Regions from separate parts of the Eubacterium sp. AM05-23 genome, predicted to be linked through region 1. Evidence: predicted binding sites of a transcription regulator. Region 1 holds the regulator's gene; each other region holds the start of a gene.

Region 1 (5,268 bases):
GCATGAACTGATCGATGCCGTCAGGCGCTGTAAAATTGATCTCGTTGTGGCTGAAGGGGATGTTTTTGAGTACCGGAATGTTTTTATAATCTGCGGTGGAGGGCAGCTTGTCCGGCATGGCTTTGGCCTTGGGGGCGTCCCTGAAGTCAAAGACATGCTTGAGGCCAAGCTCTTCGAAGTATTCCACATCCTTATCGGAAAGGTGGGCCAGCTCCTCGCTGCGGATCACCTTGCGCCATTTTGTCTTGCGTCCGTCCAGACCGGTATAGCCGCCGATGTCGCGGATATTGATGGAATTTTCCAGCTGGATCAGCCGTTTGCCCAGGTTGGACTCGTCGCAGAAAATCAGGTGGTCTTCGTCCTTGAAATCAGTTTCCAAAGGATTTTTCTCTGGAAGCGGAAGGCTGTCGCTCTGGTTGAAATCTTCTGCCTGAAGCTTTTTCTGGCGTTTTTTATGAATCAGATATGGGACTGCGGCAGCCGCGGCAATAAGCGCCCCAATGCCTACAAATTTTTTCATATGTTCACTCCTTTGACTCTTTATACTTTATTATATAGAATATATTGTAACATAAAGACTTAAATTTGTCCCGGTGACAATTTGTTTTTTCATCATATTTTATAAAAAGGAGCGTTTTAATGGAAAATGTTGGAATTTATGTGCATGTTCCCTTCTGCCAGCAGAAGTGCCGCTACTGTGATTTTCCCTCATGGGCGGGGCTTAGCGAGGCGGATGCCCGGCGTTATTTTGAGGCGGTCTGCCTTGAGATAAGGGCCTTCGCGGATGAGCAGGGCAGGCTGTCCGCGCGCACGGTTTATTTTGGGGGAGGCACGCCCTCTTACGTGTCGGCTGATCATATCGGCCAGGTTATGGACTGTATCCAGGAGTGCTTTGAGCTGCCAGGGGAGGGTGTGGAAGCCACCATTGAGGCCAATCCCGGAACCCTGACCGGCGAAAAATGCCGGGCTTACCGCAGCATGGGCCTCAACCGCGTGAGCCTGGGTCTCCAGACCACGAGCGATGAAGAGCTTAAAGCCCTGGGGCGTATCCACACCTACGCGGATTTTGAGTCGTCGCTGGAGCTGCTGGGAAGCGCGGGGTTTGAGAATATCTCGGCGGATTTAATGTTTGGCCTGCCGGGACAGACCCTGGAGGATGTGCGCCGGGACCTTGCGAGACTGACGGCCCTTGAGCCCGTTAAGCATATCTCTTGCTACAGCCTGAAAATCGAGGAGGGAACTGCCTTTGCCACCCTGCTCCGCCAGGGAAAACTGGCGCTGCCAGACGAGGCGCTGGAACGCCAGATGCAGCACGCTGTCATCGACGGCCTGGCAGAGAAGGGCTTTGAGCAGTATGAGATATCGAACTTTGCAAGGAAAGGCTGGGAAAGCCGCCACAACAGCCTGTACTGGGTGATGAAGCCCTATGTGGGCTTTGGACTGGGGGCAGCCTCCTATTATAAGGAAGAGCGCCGCACCAACGTGATGGCAATGGGGGACTACTGTACTCTGGCTGAACAGGGGAAAGCCCCAGTGCTCGAGGCGCACACACTGGATGTGCAGGAGAAAAAGGGTGATTTTATGTTTCTGGGTCTGCGGCGCATGTGCGGCGTAAACGACGCGGATTACCGAAGGCTGTTTGGCAGCAGCTTTTTTGAAGATTTTGAGGAAATTGGAAACCTTGTGGCGGCGGGGCTTCTCACGCGTGAGGGGCCGGTGATCCGCCTTACCCCAAAGGGCCAGGATCTGGCGAATCAGGTGTTTGTGGCGTTTGTATAAGTGAGATGAGTGTAGCGGAGGACCGCCGTTGGATTTTGCGGGATCGCCGCGAGCAAGGCACTGTTACCTCATGACTTCGATGGTTCTGCGAAATAAAGCATCTTGGCGCGCGGCAAAATGGAAAAATCCTTTAACGGTTTTCGCTGCACGCCCTCTCTTTTTCAGCTTTTCACTTGGATAATATACCAAAAGGTTTCCTTGCTTAAATAATGTTTAAATCTTAAAAACTTGACATTTATCTTATAGAAATCTATTGACAAAGTAAGAACCCGGTGGTATATTATAGTCAAGATATTAGCACTCACAAGTAACGAGTGCTAATAAAGAGGTGAACAAAATGGACTTGAAAGAGAGAAAGAAGAAGATATTGGAGGTAATCATTAAGGATTACATCAATACCGCCGAACCGGTAGGGTCCCGGACTTTGTCAAAGCGTTATAATCTTGGCATCAGCCCTGCGACCATCCGGAACGAAATGGCTGATCTCGAAGACCTGGGCTTTTTAATGCAGCCGCACACCTCATCTGGAAGAATTCCGACTCAGCTGGCATATCGCTATTATGTCGATGAGATCATGCAAATTCAAAAATTAGCTAAGGTTGTGAGAAATGACATCCATAATGGGTATCTTAAAATAACAAGGGAGTTGGATAACACCATGAACCACACGGCGAAGGTGCTGTCACAGCTGACCAATTACACCTCTGTGGTGCTGTCGCCGCGGGTTTCCTGCTTTAACTGCAAGCACGTACAGATTGTTCCTTTGATCAAGGAACGGGTTTTACTCATTGTGGTCACCTATGAAGGGATGGCAAAGAACATTGAAATGACCCTTTCACAGGAAATTGACACCACTTTGGCCCTGAAACTGAGTAATGTCTTAAACAGCTTCCTTAAAAATATTTCCTTCCAGGAAATTAATATGGAGCTGGTGGATCAGATTCAGGAATTGTCCCCGGATGAAAGCAGTTTACTCCGGGAAATTCTTCCGGTATTAAGGGATACTTTGATGGAAGAGGCTTCAGACATCCACTCCATGGGTCTGACGAATCTTTTCAACTATCCCGAATTCAGTGATGTGGAAAAAATCCGTCACCTGGTCAATGTGATCGAGGAAAAACCGCTGCTGGCGGGGATCCTGTCAAATGATGACGCCAGTCAGGTGATTAACATCAGCATCGGGGATGAAAATGATAATGAGAATCTGAAGGAATTCAGTATTATTACGACAACCTACGAGCTGGAAGGAAAGACCGTAGGCGCTTTTGGGGTCATAGGACCGACGAGGATGAATTATGACAATGTCTCCTCGGTTCTTGATTATATAAGAAATGAACTGAACACAAACTTAACAAAATTATTAATGAAATAGGTGGTTAAATGGCTAAGGAAGAAAAGATGGAACAAAACGTAGACGAAACCATTAAGGAAGAAGCTACGGAGGAACAGGCAGCAGAGGAACAGAAAACAGAAGAACAGGAAACTGTAGAGGATGTTGAAAAATCGGTAAATGAAGCGGCCAAGGCAGAGGAAGCGGCTATGGAGCGTCTTATGCGCCTTCAGGCGGATTTTGAAAACTATAAAAAAAGAACGCAGAAGGAAAAGACTGACATTTACCAGTTTGCTCTTGAGGGCTTTGTCACAAAGCTTTTACCAGTGCTTGACAACCTGGACCGCGCCGAAGCGGCGGCGGATGATGACAATGCGGACAAATACCGCGAAGGCGTCCAGATGGTTTTCAAGCAGCTGATCGGTGTTCTGAACGAGGAGGGCCTGCAGGAAATTGACTGTGTGGGTACAGCCTTTGATCCGAACTTCCACCACGGCGTTGCCGTTGGAGCAGATCCTGAAAAAGACGACCAGGTTGTTCTGGAGGTTTTCCAGAAGGGTTACACTTTTAAGGATAAGGTCATACGGCCAGCGATGGTTAAGGTTAACCAGAAGTAAAAAAGCAATTGACAATGGGGAATTGAGAATGGAGAATTAAAAGAACAAATTTGCTAAAGCAAATTTGAGAAAGCGGTCAACGGCCGCATAAAGATCAAAATGCGTAGCGTTTTGTACCGGAATTTTCCATTTTCCATTCTCAATTCTCCATTAAACAACAAGCTGCTTTTTTGAAGAATGATAAAAATTAGAAATTTATACTAAAAACTTAGGAGGACATATATTATGGGTAAAGAAAAAATTATTGGTATTGACTTAGGTACTACAAACTCTTGCGTTGCTGTTTTGGAAGGCGGCGAACCGGTTGTTATCCCAAATGCAGAAGGGAACCGCACAACCCCGTCTGTTGTTGCGTTTACTAAAGACGGTGAAAGACTGGTCGGCCAGGTGGCAAAACGCCAGGCTGTCACCAATCCAGACCGTACAGTCGCGTCCATCAAGAGACACATGGGTACCGACTATAAAGTAACCATCGATGATAAGAGCTACACACCGCAGGAAATCTCTGCGATGATCCTGCAGAAATTAAAATCAGACGCAGAAGCCTATCTTGGCGAAACAGTTACCAAGGCTGTTATCACTGTACCGGCTTACTTCAGCGACGCTCAGAGACAGGCAACCAAGGACGCTGGTAAGATCGCCGGTTTAGATGTACTGCGTATCATCAACGAACCAACCGCAGCTTCACTGGCCTATGGTCTTGACAAGGCAGACAACCAGAAAATCATGGTTTATGACCTTGGCGGCGGTACCTTCGACGTATCCATCCTGGAATTAGGCGACGGCGTTTTCGAAGTTAAGGCGACCAACGGGAACAACAACCTGGGCGGCGATGACTTTGACAACAAGGTGATCGACTGGATGGCAGATGAATTCAAAAAATCCCACGGCATCGACCTGAAATCTGATAAAATGGCGTTACAGCGTTTGAAAGAAGCTGCTGAAAAAGCTAAAATCGAACTCTCAAGCGTTATGAAATCGGACATTAACCTGCCGTTCATCACTGCGACCGCAGAAGGACCGCAGCATCTCGAACTCTCCCTGACAAGAGCGAAATTCGACGAATTGACTTCTGGTCTTGTAAGAGAAACCGAAGGACCTGTTTCCAAAGCCATGAGTGACGCAGGCCTGGGCAAAAACGAATTGAACAAGGTTATCCTGGTTGGTGGTTCCACAAGAATCCCGGCAGTACAGGATGCTGTTAAGAACTTAACCGGTGAAGAAGCCTATAAGGGCATTAACCCTGACGAATGTGTTGCCATCGGTGCCGCTATCCAGGGTGGCGTATTAGCTGGCGAAGTCAATGACGTGCTGTTACTCGACGTTACCCCGCTTTCCTTAGGGATCGAAACCCTTGGCGGTGTATTCACAAAACTGATCGAACGCAACACCACCATCCCGACCAAAAAGAGCCAGGTATTCTCTACCGCTGCGGATAACCAGACTGCTGTAGACATCCATGTATTACAGGGTGAACGTGAAATGGCCTCTGGCAATAAGACTCTGGGCCGTTTCCAGTTAACCGGTATCCCGGCTGCAAGA
Region 2 (5,268 bases), on a different contig from region 1:
TGGCGGTCATTAAATCCTTATTCTCTTCATTTTTGGCTTCAGATTCTTTTTTGGCCTCTTCGGACTGTTCGATCCCCAGATCATCATCGGAAGCGGAGCGGAATTCTTTTTCATCATACTTCATGAGACTCTTAAGCGCAAATTCATCCACATCGTCGGTGCAGTAAAGCACTTCGTAGCCCTGATCTAAGAGCAGCTCAATCTGCGGCATTTTCCCAATCTTTTCAATGGAATCACCGCAGGCATAGTAAATATATTTCTGATCTTCCTTCATTCTGCCGACATATTCTGCAAAGGTGACGGTTTTCTTTTCACTGGAGCTGTAGAACATCACCAGATCCTTAAGCTTATCAGCATTCATCCCATAGTTTTCATACATACCAAACTTGAGCGGCAGACCAAAGTTTTTATAGAATTCGTCGTATTTTTCACGGTCTTTTTTCTGCATGTCCATAAGCTCAGAGGTAATTTTCTTTTCAATACGCTGGGCGATGGCCATGACCTGGCGGTCCTGCTGAAGCATTTCTCTTGAGATGTTTAAAGAAAGGTCCTGTGAGTCGACTAGACCTCTGACAAAGCCAAAGTAGTCCGGAAGCAGATCCTCGCATTTATCCATGATCAGCACACCGCTGGAATACAGCTGCAGACCTTTTTTAAACTCTTTTGAGAAGTAATTATAGGGCACGTTCGACGGGATAAACAGCAGCGCGTCATAGGTGCACACGCCTTCTACATGGGTCGCGATGACTTTTGCAGGATCGGTATAATCATAATATTTTTCCTTGTAGAAATTGTTATAGTCTTCATCGGTAACTTCGCTTTTATTCTTTTTCCACAAAGGCACCATGCTGTTGAGGGTCTCCTCCTCCAGGTAGGTATCGTACTGTGGTTCGTAATCCTCTTTGGCTTTTTCTTCCTCGGAAGCCTCTACCAGAGTACTCTTTTCCACTTCCATTTTAATGGGGTAGCGGATATAATCGGAATAACGCTTAATCAGCTCTCTGAGACGGTATTCTTCCAGATACTGGCTGTATTTTTCATCATCGGTATCGTCCATGAGTGTCAGGATGATTTCTGTCCCGACTTCATCTTTATCGCAGGCTTCAATGGTATAGCCTTCCGCGCCTTCGGATTCCCATTCATAGGCCATGTCGCTGCCGTCTGCCTTTGTACGGACCTTGATGTCTTTGCTGACCATAAAGGCGGAATAAAAGCCGACGCCAAACTGGCCGATGATATCAATATCTTCCTGAGCCTCATGCTCAGACTTAAATTCCAGAGAGCCGCTGTTGGCGATAATGCCAAGGTTTTCTTCCAGCTCTTCCTGGGTCATCCCGATACCGTTATCGGTAATGGTCAGCGTTTTTGCTTCCTTATCCGGAATAATGTGGATCGCATAGTCTTCTCTTGAGAGGCCGCTGCCGCCTTCCGACATATTTTTAAAATAACGTTTGTCAATGGCGTCGCTTGCATTTGAGATGATCTCTCTTAAAAAAATCTCTTTGTTTGTATAAATCGAATGAATCATTAAATCCAGCAGGCGTTTGGATTCTGCCTGGAATTGCTTTTTAGCCATAATCTCCACTCACTTTCATTTCGTTATTGTTAGCACTCGATATGTACGAGTGCTAACAATACTATAGATCATTCTGATGAAAAAATCAAGATCTTTTGAGGAAAAATTTAAATAATCTTAATGACAATTTTTGTTCTCAGCGCTTTCTCCCGTTTTTGTGACGTCTTAGTTATTACGAGTACCTTTATAAAAACTTAACAGGGATGCTCTGCGTCTTCCTTTCCAGAGCATCTAAAACCAAAAACCCGCCGGAGTTTCCCTTGCTTTCCGGCGGGTAAGGCTGATTGTTATGATATTTTGGTTTCCAGCACTCGGCGCATCACTACCTGATTGTCATAGAAAAGATCAAACATATCCGGCGCAAAGAACTTTCCTCTGTCGCGGTACATAATCTCCAGAGCTTCCTCCATTGTGAAGGCCCGCTTATATGGCCTTACAGCCGTCAGGGCGTCGAAAACATCTGCGATGGAAAGCGCCTGTACATAAAGCGGAATCTCATTTCCCTTTAAGCCACAGGGATACCCGCTGCCGTCCCACCGCTCATGATGATACAGCGCCATATCTCTGGCATAGTTCAGGAAATCATCCGGGTGTGTGTTGTCAATAATTTTCTGTACCATATCGCCGCCGATCTGGCTGTGGGTTTTCATATGGTCAAATTCTTCCGGTGTGAGCGGTCCTGGTTTTTTTAGCACCTCATCCCGGATTCCAATCTTGCCGATGTCGTGCATGGCGGAGGCCTGAAGCATATCTGCCCTGGTTTCTTTCGGAAAAGCCTTCTTATACTGCGGCGTTTTTTCCAGAATTTCAAGCAGCGCCCTGAAATACCGGGTGGTATTTTTCACATGACTGCCGGTGGTACCATCTCTGGACTCGATGGCCTCTGCCCAGCCCTGGTTCATCATCTTTTGCAAATCCTCGATGCGGCTGGTTTTTTTCCGGACAATTTCCTCCAGATTGTTCTGGTAGCCATACAGCTCTATCTGTGCGTCGACTCTGGCCAGCATGGCGACATGGTCGAATGGTTTGGTGATAAAATCCTTTGCTCCTAAGAGAAATCCCTTCTGTTCGCTTTCAGAATCTTTCTGTCCGGTCAGAAAAATGACGGGTATCCTCCGGTATTCGGGCTGTTTTCGTATCTGCCTCAGGGTTTCATAGCCATCGATTCCAGGCATTTGAATATCCAGCAGGATCATGTCTGGTCTGCCAATTTTAAGGTAACGCAGCAGCTGTTCTCCCGAAATCAGTTTTGTAAGCCGGTAATGCGTCTGGAGCACACTCTCCGCCAGATCCAGATTAACCGGGTTATCATCGACCACAGCAATGTTTTTCCTGCTGTCCGTTCTCTCTTCCTGTACCTGCTCCTGTTCGCAGGGGCTTTCCCCTTCACGGTAGGTATCCAGTATCTCGGCGGCCCACTCAAACTCATAGCGCTCGTAGCAGTCACGCAGCTCATTGAGAAGAAGTGTGCTTTTTTCATCGCAAAGGTAATGCGTTTTTTCAGAAAAAAGAGCTTTCAGCATTTCTGTATCATAGGTCTTAAAGGCTTTTTCCAACTGGTTCAGCACACAGCTGTCAAAGTAAATATCATTTTGTTTTTCGGGCTGATTTTCCATTTCAGTCCGGTTTAAAAAACCTTCAATCTCTTTAACCGCGCGGCTTACACGTACGGTGAAAACTGGCAGCGTGGTACGGATTTTCGCCAGGTCTTTCTCATTTCCCTGCTGCTCCATCTTTTCGGCCAGCGCAGCAAGACCGGCAGCCGAAACAGCCGCACAGGCTCCCTTAAGACCATGTACCTCGATGATAAAACGCCGCATGTCGTTTTTGATTAACTCTGGCAGATCGGCTGTTTTGTCCTGAACGGTACGGTAAAATGTTCTTAAAATCTGGGTGTAAACAGAAATTGAACCGATCCGCGTAATCCCATCCCGGAAATCGATCTCCTCGGTTCTATAGCGCAGCAGCCACTGGGGAATATTCTCCGTTGCAGGACCAGTCTCTTTCTGCTGTCCGTCTGCCCTTGTATCGTTGGCCGCTTTCAGCCATTTTCTCAGGATGTCATGCATCCTGTGAATGTCGATGGGTTTTGCTAAAAAGCCGTTAAAGCCTTCGTTTTTATAAAACTGCTGGGCCTCCCGCGTGGCATTGGCGGTCAATGCAATAATGGGCAATTTTTTATATTTTTCATCTGGCAGGGCCCTGATTGTTTTCAAAGCCTCTACTCCATCCATCTCAGGCATCATATGATCCATAAACACGAGATCGTAGTCCTGCTTCTGGACTGCCGCCACTGCCGCCACACCGGAAACGGCAAAATCAATCTGCATGCCGTAGGGCTCCATAAGTCCCTCGGCAATCTGAAGGTTCAGCTCATTGTCATCCACCACCAGTACAGAGACAAAAGGCATGGAACGAACCATGGTATTGCCTGCTCCGGGCTGTTTAGACGGAATGCTGATTTTTTCATCCTTATTAAGCACCATTGCCAGCTGCCCTGTGAACAGAGGAAGATAGACGCTTGTGTCATTCATCAGCGGATGTTCATTCAGATTCAACAGCGTGATAAAAGCAGCATTTCCCATCTGTTCGGCGGCGTCAAGCATTCTTAAAACGGCTCGTTTGGCAAGGATATGTGTGTAACGGTTCTTTTCCATATACATATCAAAGGTTTCCCGCGTGTCACACAAGTCATAGGGTACGCCCAGTTTATCAAGGCAGTCTCCCTCGTAACGCCGTAAAAGCTCTGATGTTTCATAGACCAGTATCCTCAGCTTTCCGTTCACTTTTCCAACCATCGGCGTCTCGTCAGAAATCCCCTGGCAGACTGTCGCGGTAAAAACAGACCCTTTCCCATATTCGCTTTTCACCTTAATTCCTCCGCCCATCATTTCACAGAGGCTTTTGGCGATGCTGAGGCCAAGGCCGGTTCCCTCAACATTTCGGTTTCTGTGGGTATCTATCTGATTAAAGCTTGTAAAAAGCTTGTCCATATCTTTTTCTTTAATGCCAATGCCTGTATCCCGGACTTCAAACCGCAGGCAAAGCTGTCCGTTCTGGCCTTTTTCAAAGCTGATCCCGAGACGGATATAACCTTCATTTGTAAATTTAACGGCGTTGCCGACAAGGTTCAGAAGAATCTGCTTGGTTCTTCCCATATCCCCGATGAGCGATTTCGGAATCATGGGATCAACATCGGTGAGGAATTCCACAGGCTTTTCGCCTATCCGTACAGCAATGATTACTGTCAAATCATAAAGCAGGGATTCCAGCTCATAAGGGGCTTCTATAACCGTAAATTTCCCTGAATCCATTTTTGAGATATCCAGAATATCATTGATAATGGTCAGGAGGCCTTTCCCCGAGTTCATAATGCTCAGTACCTGATCGCGCTGCTTTGAGGTCAGATCATCCCTCAAAAGGATCTCGCTGATTCCCACCACCGCGTTCATTGGCGTGCGCAGTTCATGGCTGACATTGGCCAAAAAAGCTGATTTTTCGTCTGCTACCCTTTTCCGGCTTCTGGATACTGTATAAGAAAACACAGCAAAAAGTCCCAGAGCCATAAAAATAATCAGCATTGCTACTGCGATGACAATAAGCTCACGGGTCAAAGCCACGGTTTTTCCAACCACCACATCTTTTGCGACAACATTGACAACAGTCCAGCCGTTAAAGCCAATGGGCTTATA
Region 3 (5,268 bases), on a different contig from region 1:
CTACGACGGTGAAGTGGGCGTCGGCCAGTTTTTCATGCTGAGAGCCTGGGATAAGGACCCGCTGCTGTCACGGCCCATCTCCGTTCATAATTACGAAAACGGTGTGCTCACTTTCCTGTATCAGATTGTAGGTAAGGGCACCCAGCTTTTGTCAAAACTAGAAAAGGACGACACTGTGGAATTACAGGGCCCATACGGCAAGGGCTTCCCAGATGTGGACGCCGACCTGGTGGTGGTGGGCGGCGGCATTGGCGTCGCGCCCCTGTACTATGTGTGCCGTGACTTTAAGAAGAAACACCCAGAGAAAAGCCTGCGCGTTTACCTGGGCTACCGCGACGCGGCCTACTGCGTGGAGGAATTTGACGCTGTGGCAGACGAAGTGATCGTGGACATCGGCGGCATCATCACCCATAAGGTGGAAGCCCGTGAGGGCGAGGTGTTTTTTACCTGCGGTCCGGAAATCATGATGAAAAGCCTGTGTGATATCGTCCCGGCCGAAAACCCGGTTTACGTGTCGCTGGAGGCCCATATGGCCTGTGGTATCGGCGCCTGCCTGGGTTGTACTTGCAAGACCAGTGAGGGGAATAAGAAGGTCTGTAAGGATGGTCCGGTATTTACCAGAGAGGTGGCAGCCCTATGAGTAAAGTGTTAGAAACAAGATTTAACGATATTGTCTTTAAAAACCCGGTAGTCACCGCGTCAGGGACCTTTGGCTTCGGGCGTGAGTTTGAAAAGTACTATGACCTGGCAGCACTGGGCGGCCTTTGTACCAAGGGCCTGACGCTGGAGCCGCGCCCCGGCAACACCGGTATGCGCCTGTGGGAAACCCCGGCCGGCATGATCAACAGTATCGGTCTTGAAAACCCGGGTGTGGACGCCTTTATCGAAAATGAGTGGCCACACCTTAAAGAAATTGACACGGTGACGGTGGTGAACGTGGGTGGCAAGGACGAAGCTTCTTATCTGGAAGCCATTGAGCGAATCAACGCCATCAACGCGCAGCTGGTCGAGCTGAATATTTCCTGCCCCAACGTGAAGGCCGGCGGGATGGCCTATGGCATACGGCCAGAGATGGCGGCTGACATTACCCGAAAGGTGGTGGCAGTATCCAAGGCTCCGGTGATGGTCAAGCTTTCCCCGAATGTGGAGAACATCGCGGAGATTGCGCTGGCCTGTGAGGAATCTGGTGCCTGCGGCATCTCGCTTATTAACACCATCCAGGCCATGGCCGTGGATTATAAAAAGAAAAAGATCGTGTTTGACAACACCTACGCCGGGCTGTCCGGCCCGGCGGTCAAGCCCATCGCCCTGCGCATGACCCATCAGGTCTGTAAGGCAGTGGACGTGCCGGTGATGGCCATGGGCGGCATCAGCACCTGGGAAGACGCTCTTGAGTTTATCATGGTCGGCGCGGCCTGTGTGCAGGTGGGAACCATGAATTTCATCGATCCCAAAGCCCCGGTTAAGATCATCGAAGGGCTGGAAGCCTATTGCAAGGCCGAGGGCCTGGAAAATATCGATGAGGTGCGCGGTATTTTACTCTAGCTTTTAAATGTAAAAGAACCTCCCGAAATCCTGAAAAGTCAGCGGTATTGGCTTTTCGGGATTTCGGGAGGTCTTTTTTAGCCGAAAACAAAAGCCGCGCCCAGGGGAGTGAGCGCGGCTTTTTATATTACGGGGGAGTAATAAAATGAATATCGGAATCATCCGATAAGGGGTAAGCTTTGAGTTATTCAATCGCAATGTATTTTTTCTGTTCTACTTGCTTGGTTTCGTTTTTCGGGAATTCCAGATGGAGAATACCATCCTTGTAACCGGCTTTAATGTCGTCTTCCTTCACATTGTCGCCAACATAGAAGCTTCTTGAGCACTGGCCAGTGTAGCGTTCCTGGTGAACCAGATTGCCTTTTTCATCTTTTTCTTCCTTTGAGTCATCTCTGGAAGCGGTGATGGTCAGGTAGCCATTCTCAAGGTCAGCTTTGATATTTTCCTTGCCGAAGCCCGGCAGGTCCATATCCAGAATGTACTTGCCATCCTTTTCCTGAATATCCGTTTTCATGAGAGCGGGTGACTCTGTCTTTTTAAAAAACGGGTCATTAAACATATCATCAAACAAATTAAAACCGAAACGATCTTTAGGCATCAACAACATAAGGCATTCCTCCTTTTTGTTTTAGTTTTCATGATTTATGAAGTGATAAACCTTTATAACCATTGAGTTCGGTTCCTTTTTCAAGGGACTTCGCTTAACTTTGTTTACGAGTATATTATAGGACGGATTGTTAGCACTGTCAAGAGGTGAGTGCTAACATTTTAGATTTCGTTAAGCTTTCTACTGTTTTGTAATACCTTGAAGATTCTTTAATCCGTGATTTTCAGGAAGTTTTTAAGATAAATAAATTGTATATTTGGTTTGAGCAGTATATAATAAGGAGTAATACCAGAATAAGAAAGAGAATAATCTGCCAAACAGGTAGGAGGAAAAAAGTGAGACGATTTTTTAAGACTCTGTGCAGTTTCGGGCTGGTCATAAGTCTTATCATGTGTTTTATAGCGGCTCCGGCCCACGCCGAGGAGAAAAAGGTAGTAAGGGTAGCCTTTCCGGAGCTGCAGGGCTTTAGCAGCACCGACGCAAATGGAAAGCATTCCGGTTATACCTATGAATTTCTGCAGGAAATTGCCGCCTATACGGGATGGGAATACGAGTTTATTGCTGGAGATAGCAGTGACGAGACCCTGCTCCAGATGATGGAGGACTTAAAAAACGGTGAGGTCGATATTATGGGCGGCATGCTCTATTCAGACGAGCTGGCCGAGGAATACGATTTCCCGGAATATAACTGTGGCTACAGCTACTCAACATTGGCGGTCTTAAAAAGCAATACCGATATTAACTCGACCAACTATTCGACTTTTAACAATATGAAGGTAGGGGTCCGGGCTTCAGCTAAACGGCGGGCACAGGCCCTGGAGGACTTCTGCAAGGTTAATGGGATCACGGTTGAGACCGTCGAATATCCCAGTGAGGTAGAAATGCAGAAAGCTCTGGAGTCCGGCGAGGTGGATGCGCTGCTGGGATCAGATGTCACCCTGTTTGATAACCAGCGGATTATCGCACGGTTTGACGGAAAGCCCTACTATTTTGCAGTAACCAAAGGGAATTCTGAGATTATCAGCGGCATCAACACGGCCACGGCGGCCATCAATGAAAAAGACCCCAATTACGCCACTGATCTCTATATGAAATACTTTAATAAGGACAGCCAGCGTGTTACGCTGGAAAGCTTTGTCAAAGCGAATCCCATTGAGAGCATTGCTGCGGCGCTGGTTATCGGCCTGGTGCTGGCCGCCGTGGTGGGCCTGGCCATGTACATCCGTATTCAGCGCAACCGGCAGCTGCTGCTGGACTATGAACGCTACCGGGTGCTCTCAGAGATGTCCAATGAGCTGATTTTTGAGTATGACTATGGAGATGACAGTATTATGGTTTCTGACCGCTATGCGCAGTATTTTGGCGGCAAATCCCGAAACGAGCATTTTTTATCAGAGAGCCTGAAAAAGAATATGGAGACCGATGAGGCTGCCCGCTGGTTTGCAGAGCTCATCAAGCGCCGTCCGCCTGAGCAGGCCCGATGTGAGGTCGAGTACAGGGTGCGGGTAAGCTCCGGCGAGATCGAGTGGGTGCGCGGCACCAGCGTGATCATTTTTGACCGGCACGGCCACCCGCTGCGGGCCATTGGTAAGATTATCAACATTAACGAGGAAAAATGCGAGAAGGAAGCGCTTATCAACCAGGCGCACCACGACCCGCTTACAGGGCTGTACAACCGCACCACCTTTGAGGAAATCGTGAGTGACTATCTGGAGCAGTGCGGCGGCGAGAAGGGCGCGCTGATGGTGATTGACCTGGACCGCTTTAAGCTGGTCAACGATACCCTGGGCCATCAGGGCGGCGACGAGGTGCTCGAGGATCTGGCCAGGGAAATGGCCGCCATTTTTGATACAGACGCTGTTTTGGGCCGTCTGGGCGGCGATGAGTTTCTGGCTTTTGTAAAAAATATCGGCCATTGCAGGGAAAAGCCCCTGCGGGATGCCAGAAAGCTCTGCGGCGTAATGAGCCGGTGCTACGAAAAAGAAGGACGCCGGACAGAGGTCTCAGTGAGCATTGGCCTGGTCTATTCGACGGCGGACAGTGTGTTTGAGGAGCTGTATGGCAAGGCTGACAAGGCCCTGTATTATATGAAGGATCACGGAAAAAACAATGTAGCTGTCTATGATGCTTCTCTGGAGGAAGCTTTGGGTAATAATGAAAATACAAACAGAAAAGGAGCATTTTAACATGTCTAAAAAAATTATCGCATTAATCAGCGACGACTTTGAAGATCTGGAGCTATGGTATCCGGTACACCGTCTCCGCGAGGAGGATGGCGTGACTGTGGATGTGGTCGGCGAGGAAAAGGGAAAAACCTACATCGGAAAATACGGTGTGCCCTGTGTGTCGGACTACAGCTTTGATGAAATCAATCCCGATGTGTACGATGGCATTCTGGTGCCTGGCGGCTGGGCGCCGGACAAGCTGCGCCGCTTCCCGGTGGTCCTCGACATGGTGCGGGCCATGGATAAGGCAGGAAAGCCCATCGGTGAAATCTGCCACGCAGGCTGGGTGCTTATCTCGGCCGGTATCTTAAAGGGCAAAAATGTCACCAGCACCCCGGGCATCCGCGACGATATGGAAAACGCAGGCGCTATCTGGCACGACACCCCGTCTATCGTGGACGGCCATATTATTTCTGCCAGGCGTCCACCGGATCTGCCCCAGTATATGAAGGATTACATGAAGGTTTTGATGAAGTAGAAAAGCAGATCCCGAAATCCCGAAAGTCTAAAAACGATTTTCAGGATTTCGGGATTTTTTTACTATTATTCACAATTATGGTATAATACAGCATTATAAAGCGTTTAAGGAGTAGAAGCATGAAGAACATCCGTATAGGGGACATACTGGTCGGCGACGGCTATATTACAGAGGGACAGCTTCAGGAAGCCCTGGCCTACCAGAAGGTGGATAAAAGCAAGCGGCTTGGCGCGATTCTGGTCGATTACGGCTACGTGACCGAAAGCCAGCTGCTGGGCGCCCTGGCAAAGCGCCTGGACCTTCGGGTTATCAATCTGAGCCAGATAGAGGTAGATCTGGAGGCAGCGGCCAAAATACCCAAAAATATTGCGCAGAAATATACCCTTATCCCAATAGGGTTTTCAAGCGGCCAC

The links. Region 1 encodes HrcA, which represses chaperone genes, less so after heat shock. Its sites were predicted from a motif close to TGTTAGCACTCNNNNNNNNNGAGTGCTAACA; they were not measured.
Region 2: a site for HrcA is predicted at 1,604-1,634, ahead of htpG (molecular chaperone HtpG). Genes of this name have one in related genera too.
Region 3: a site for HrcA is predicted at 2,281-2,311, ahead of DW091_RS01065 (Hsp20/alpha crystallin family protein). Genes of this name have one in related genera too.

What each region holds. Positions count from the first base shown of each region.
Region 1 is NZ_QUDF01000002.1:246,354-251,621, forward strand. It holds gene DW091_RS03440 (tyrosine-protein phosphatase) at 1-520, opposite strand, end outside; gene hemW (radical SAM family heme chaperone HemW) at 640-1,779, shown strand; gene hrcA (heat-inducible transcriptional repressor HrcA) at 2,117-3,151, shown strand; gene grpE (nucleotide exchange factor GrpE) at 3,160-3,726, shown strand; gene dnaK (molecular chaperone DnaK) at 3,952-5,268, shown strand, end outside.
Region 2 is NZ_QUDF01000001.1:219,259-224,526, reverse strand. It holds gene htpG (molecular chaperone HtpG) at 1-1,576, opposite strand, end outside; gene DW091_RS00960 (response regulator) at 1,864-5,268, opposite strand, start outside.
Region 3 is NZ_QUDF01000001.1:250,358-255,625, forward strand. It holds gene DW091_RS01055 (dihydroorotate dehydrogenase electron transfer subunit) at 1-640, shown strand, start outside; gene DW091_RS01060 (dihydroorotate dehydrogenase) at 637-1,545, shown strand; gene DW091_RS01065 (Hsp20/alpha crystallin family protein) at 1,730-2,152, opposite strand; gene DW091_RS01070 (diguanylate cyclase) at 2,488-4,338, shown strand; gene DW091_RS01075 (type 1 glutamine amidotransferase domain-containing protein) at 4,340-4,855, shown strand; gene DW091_RS01080 (GspE/PulE family protein) at 4,975-5,268, shown strand, end outside.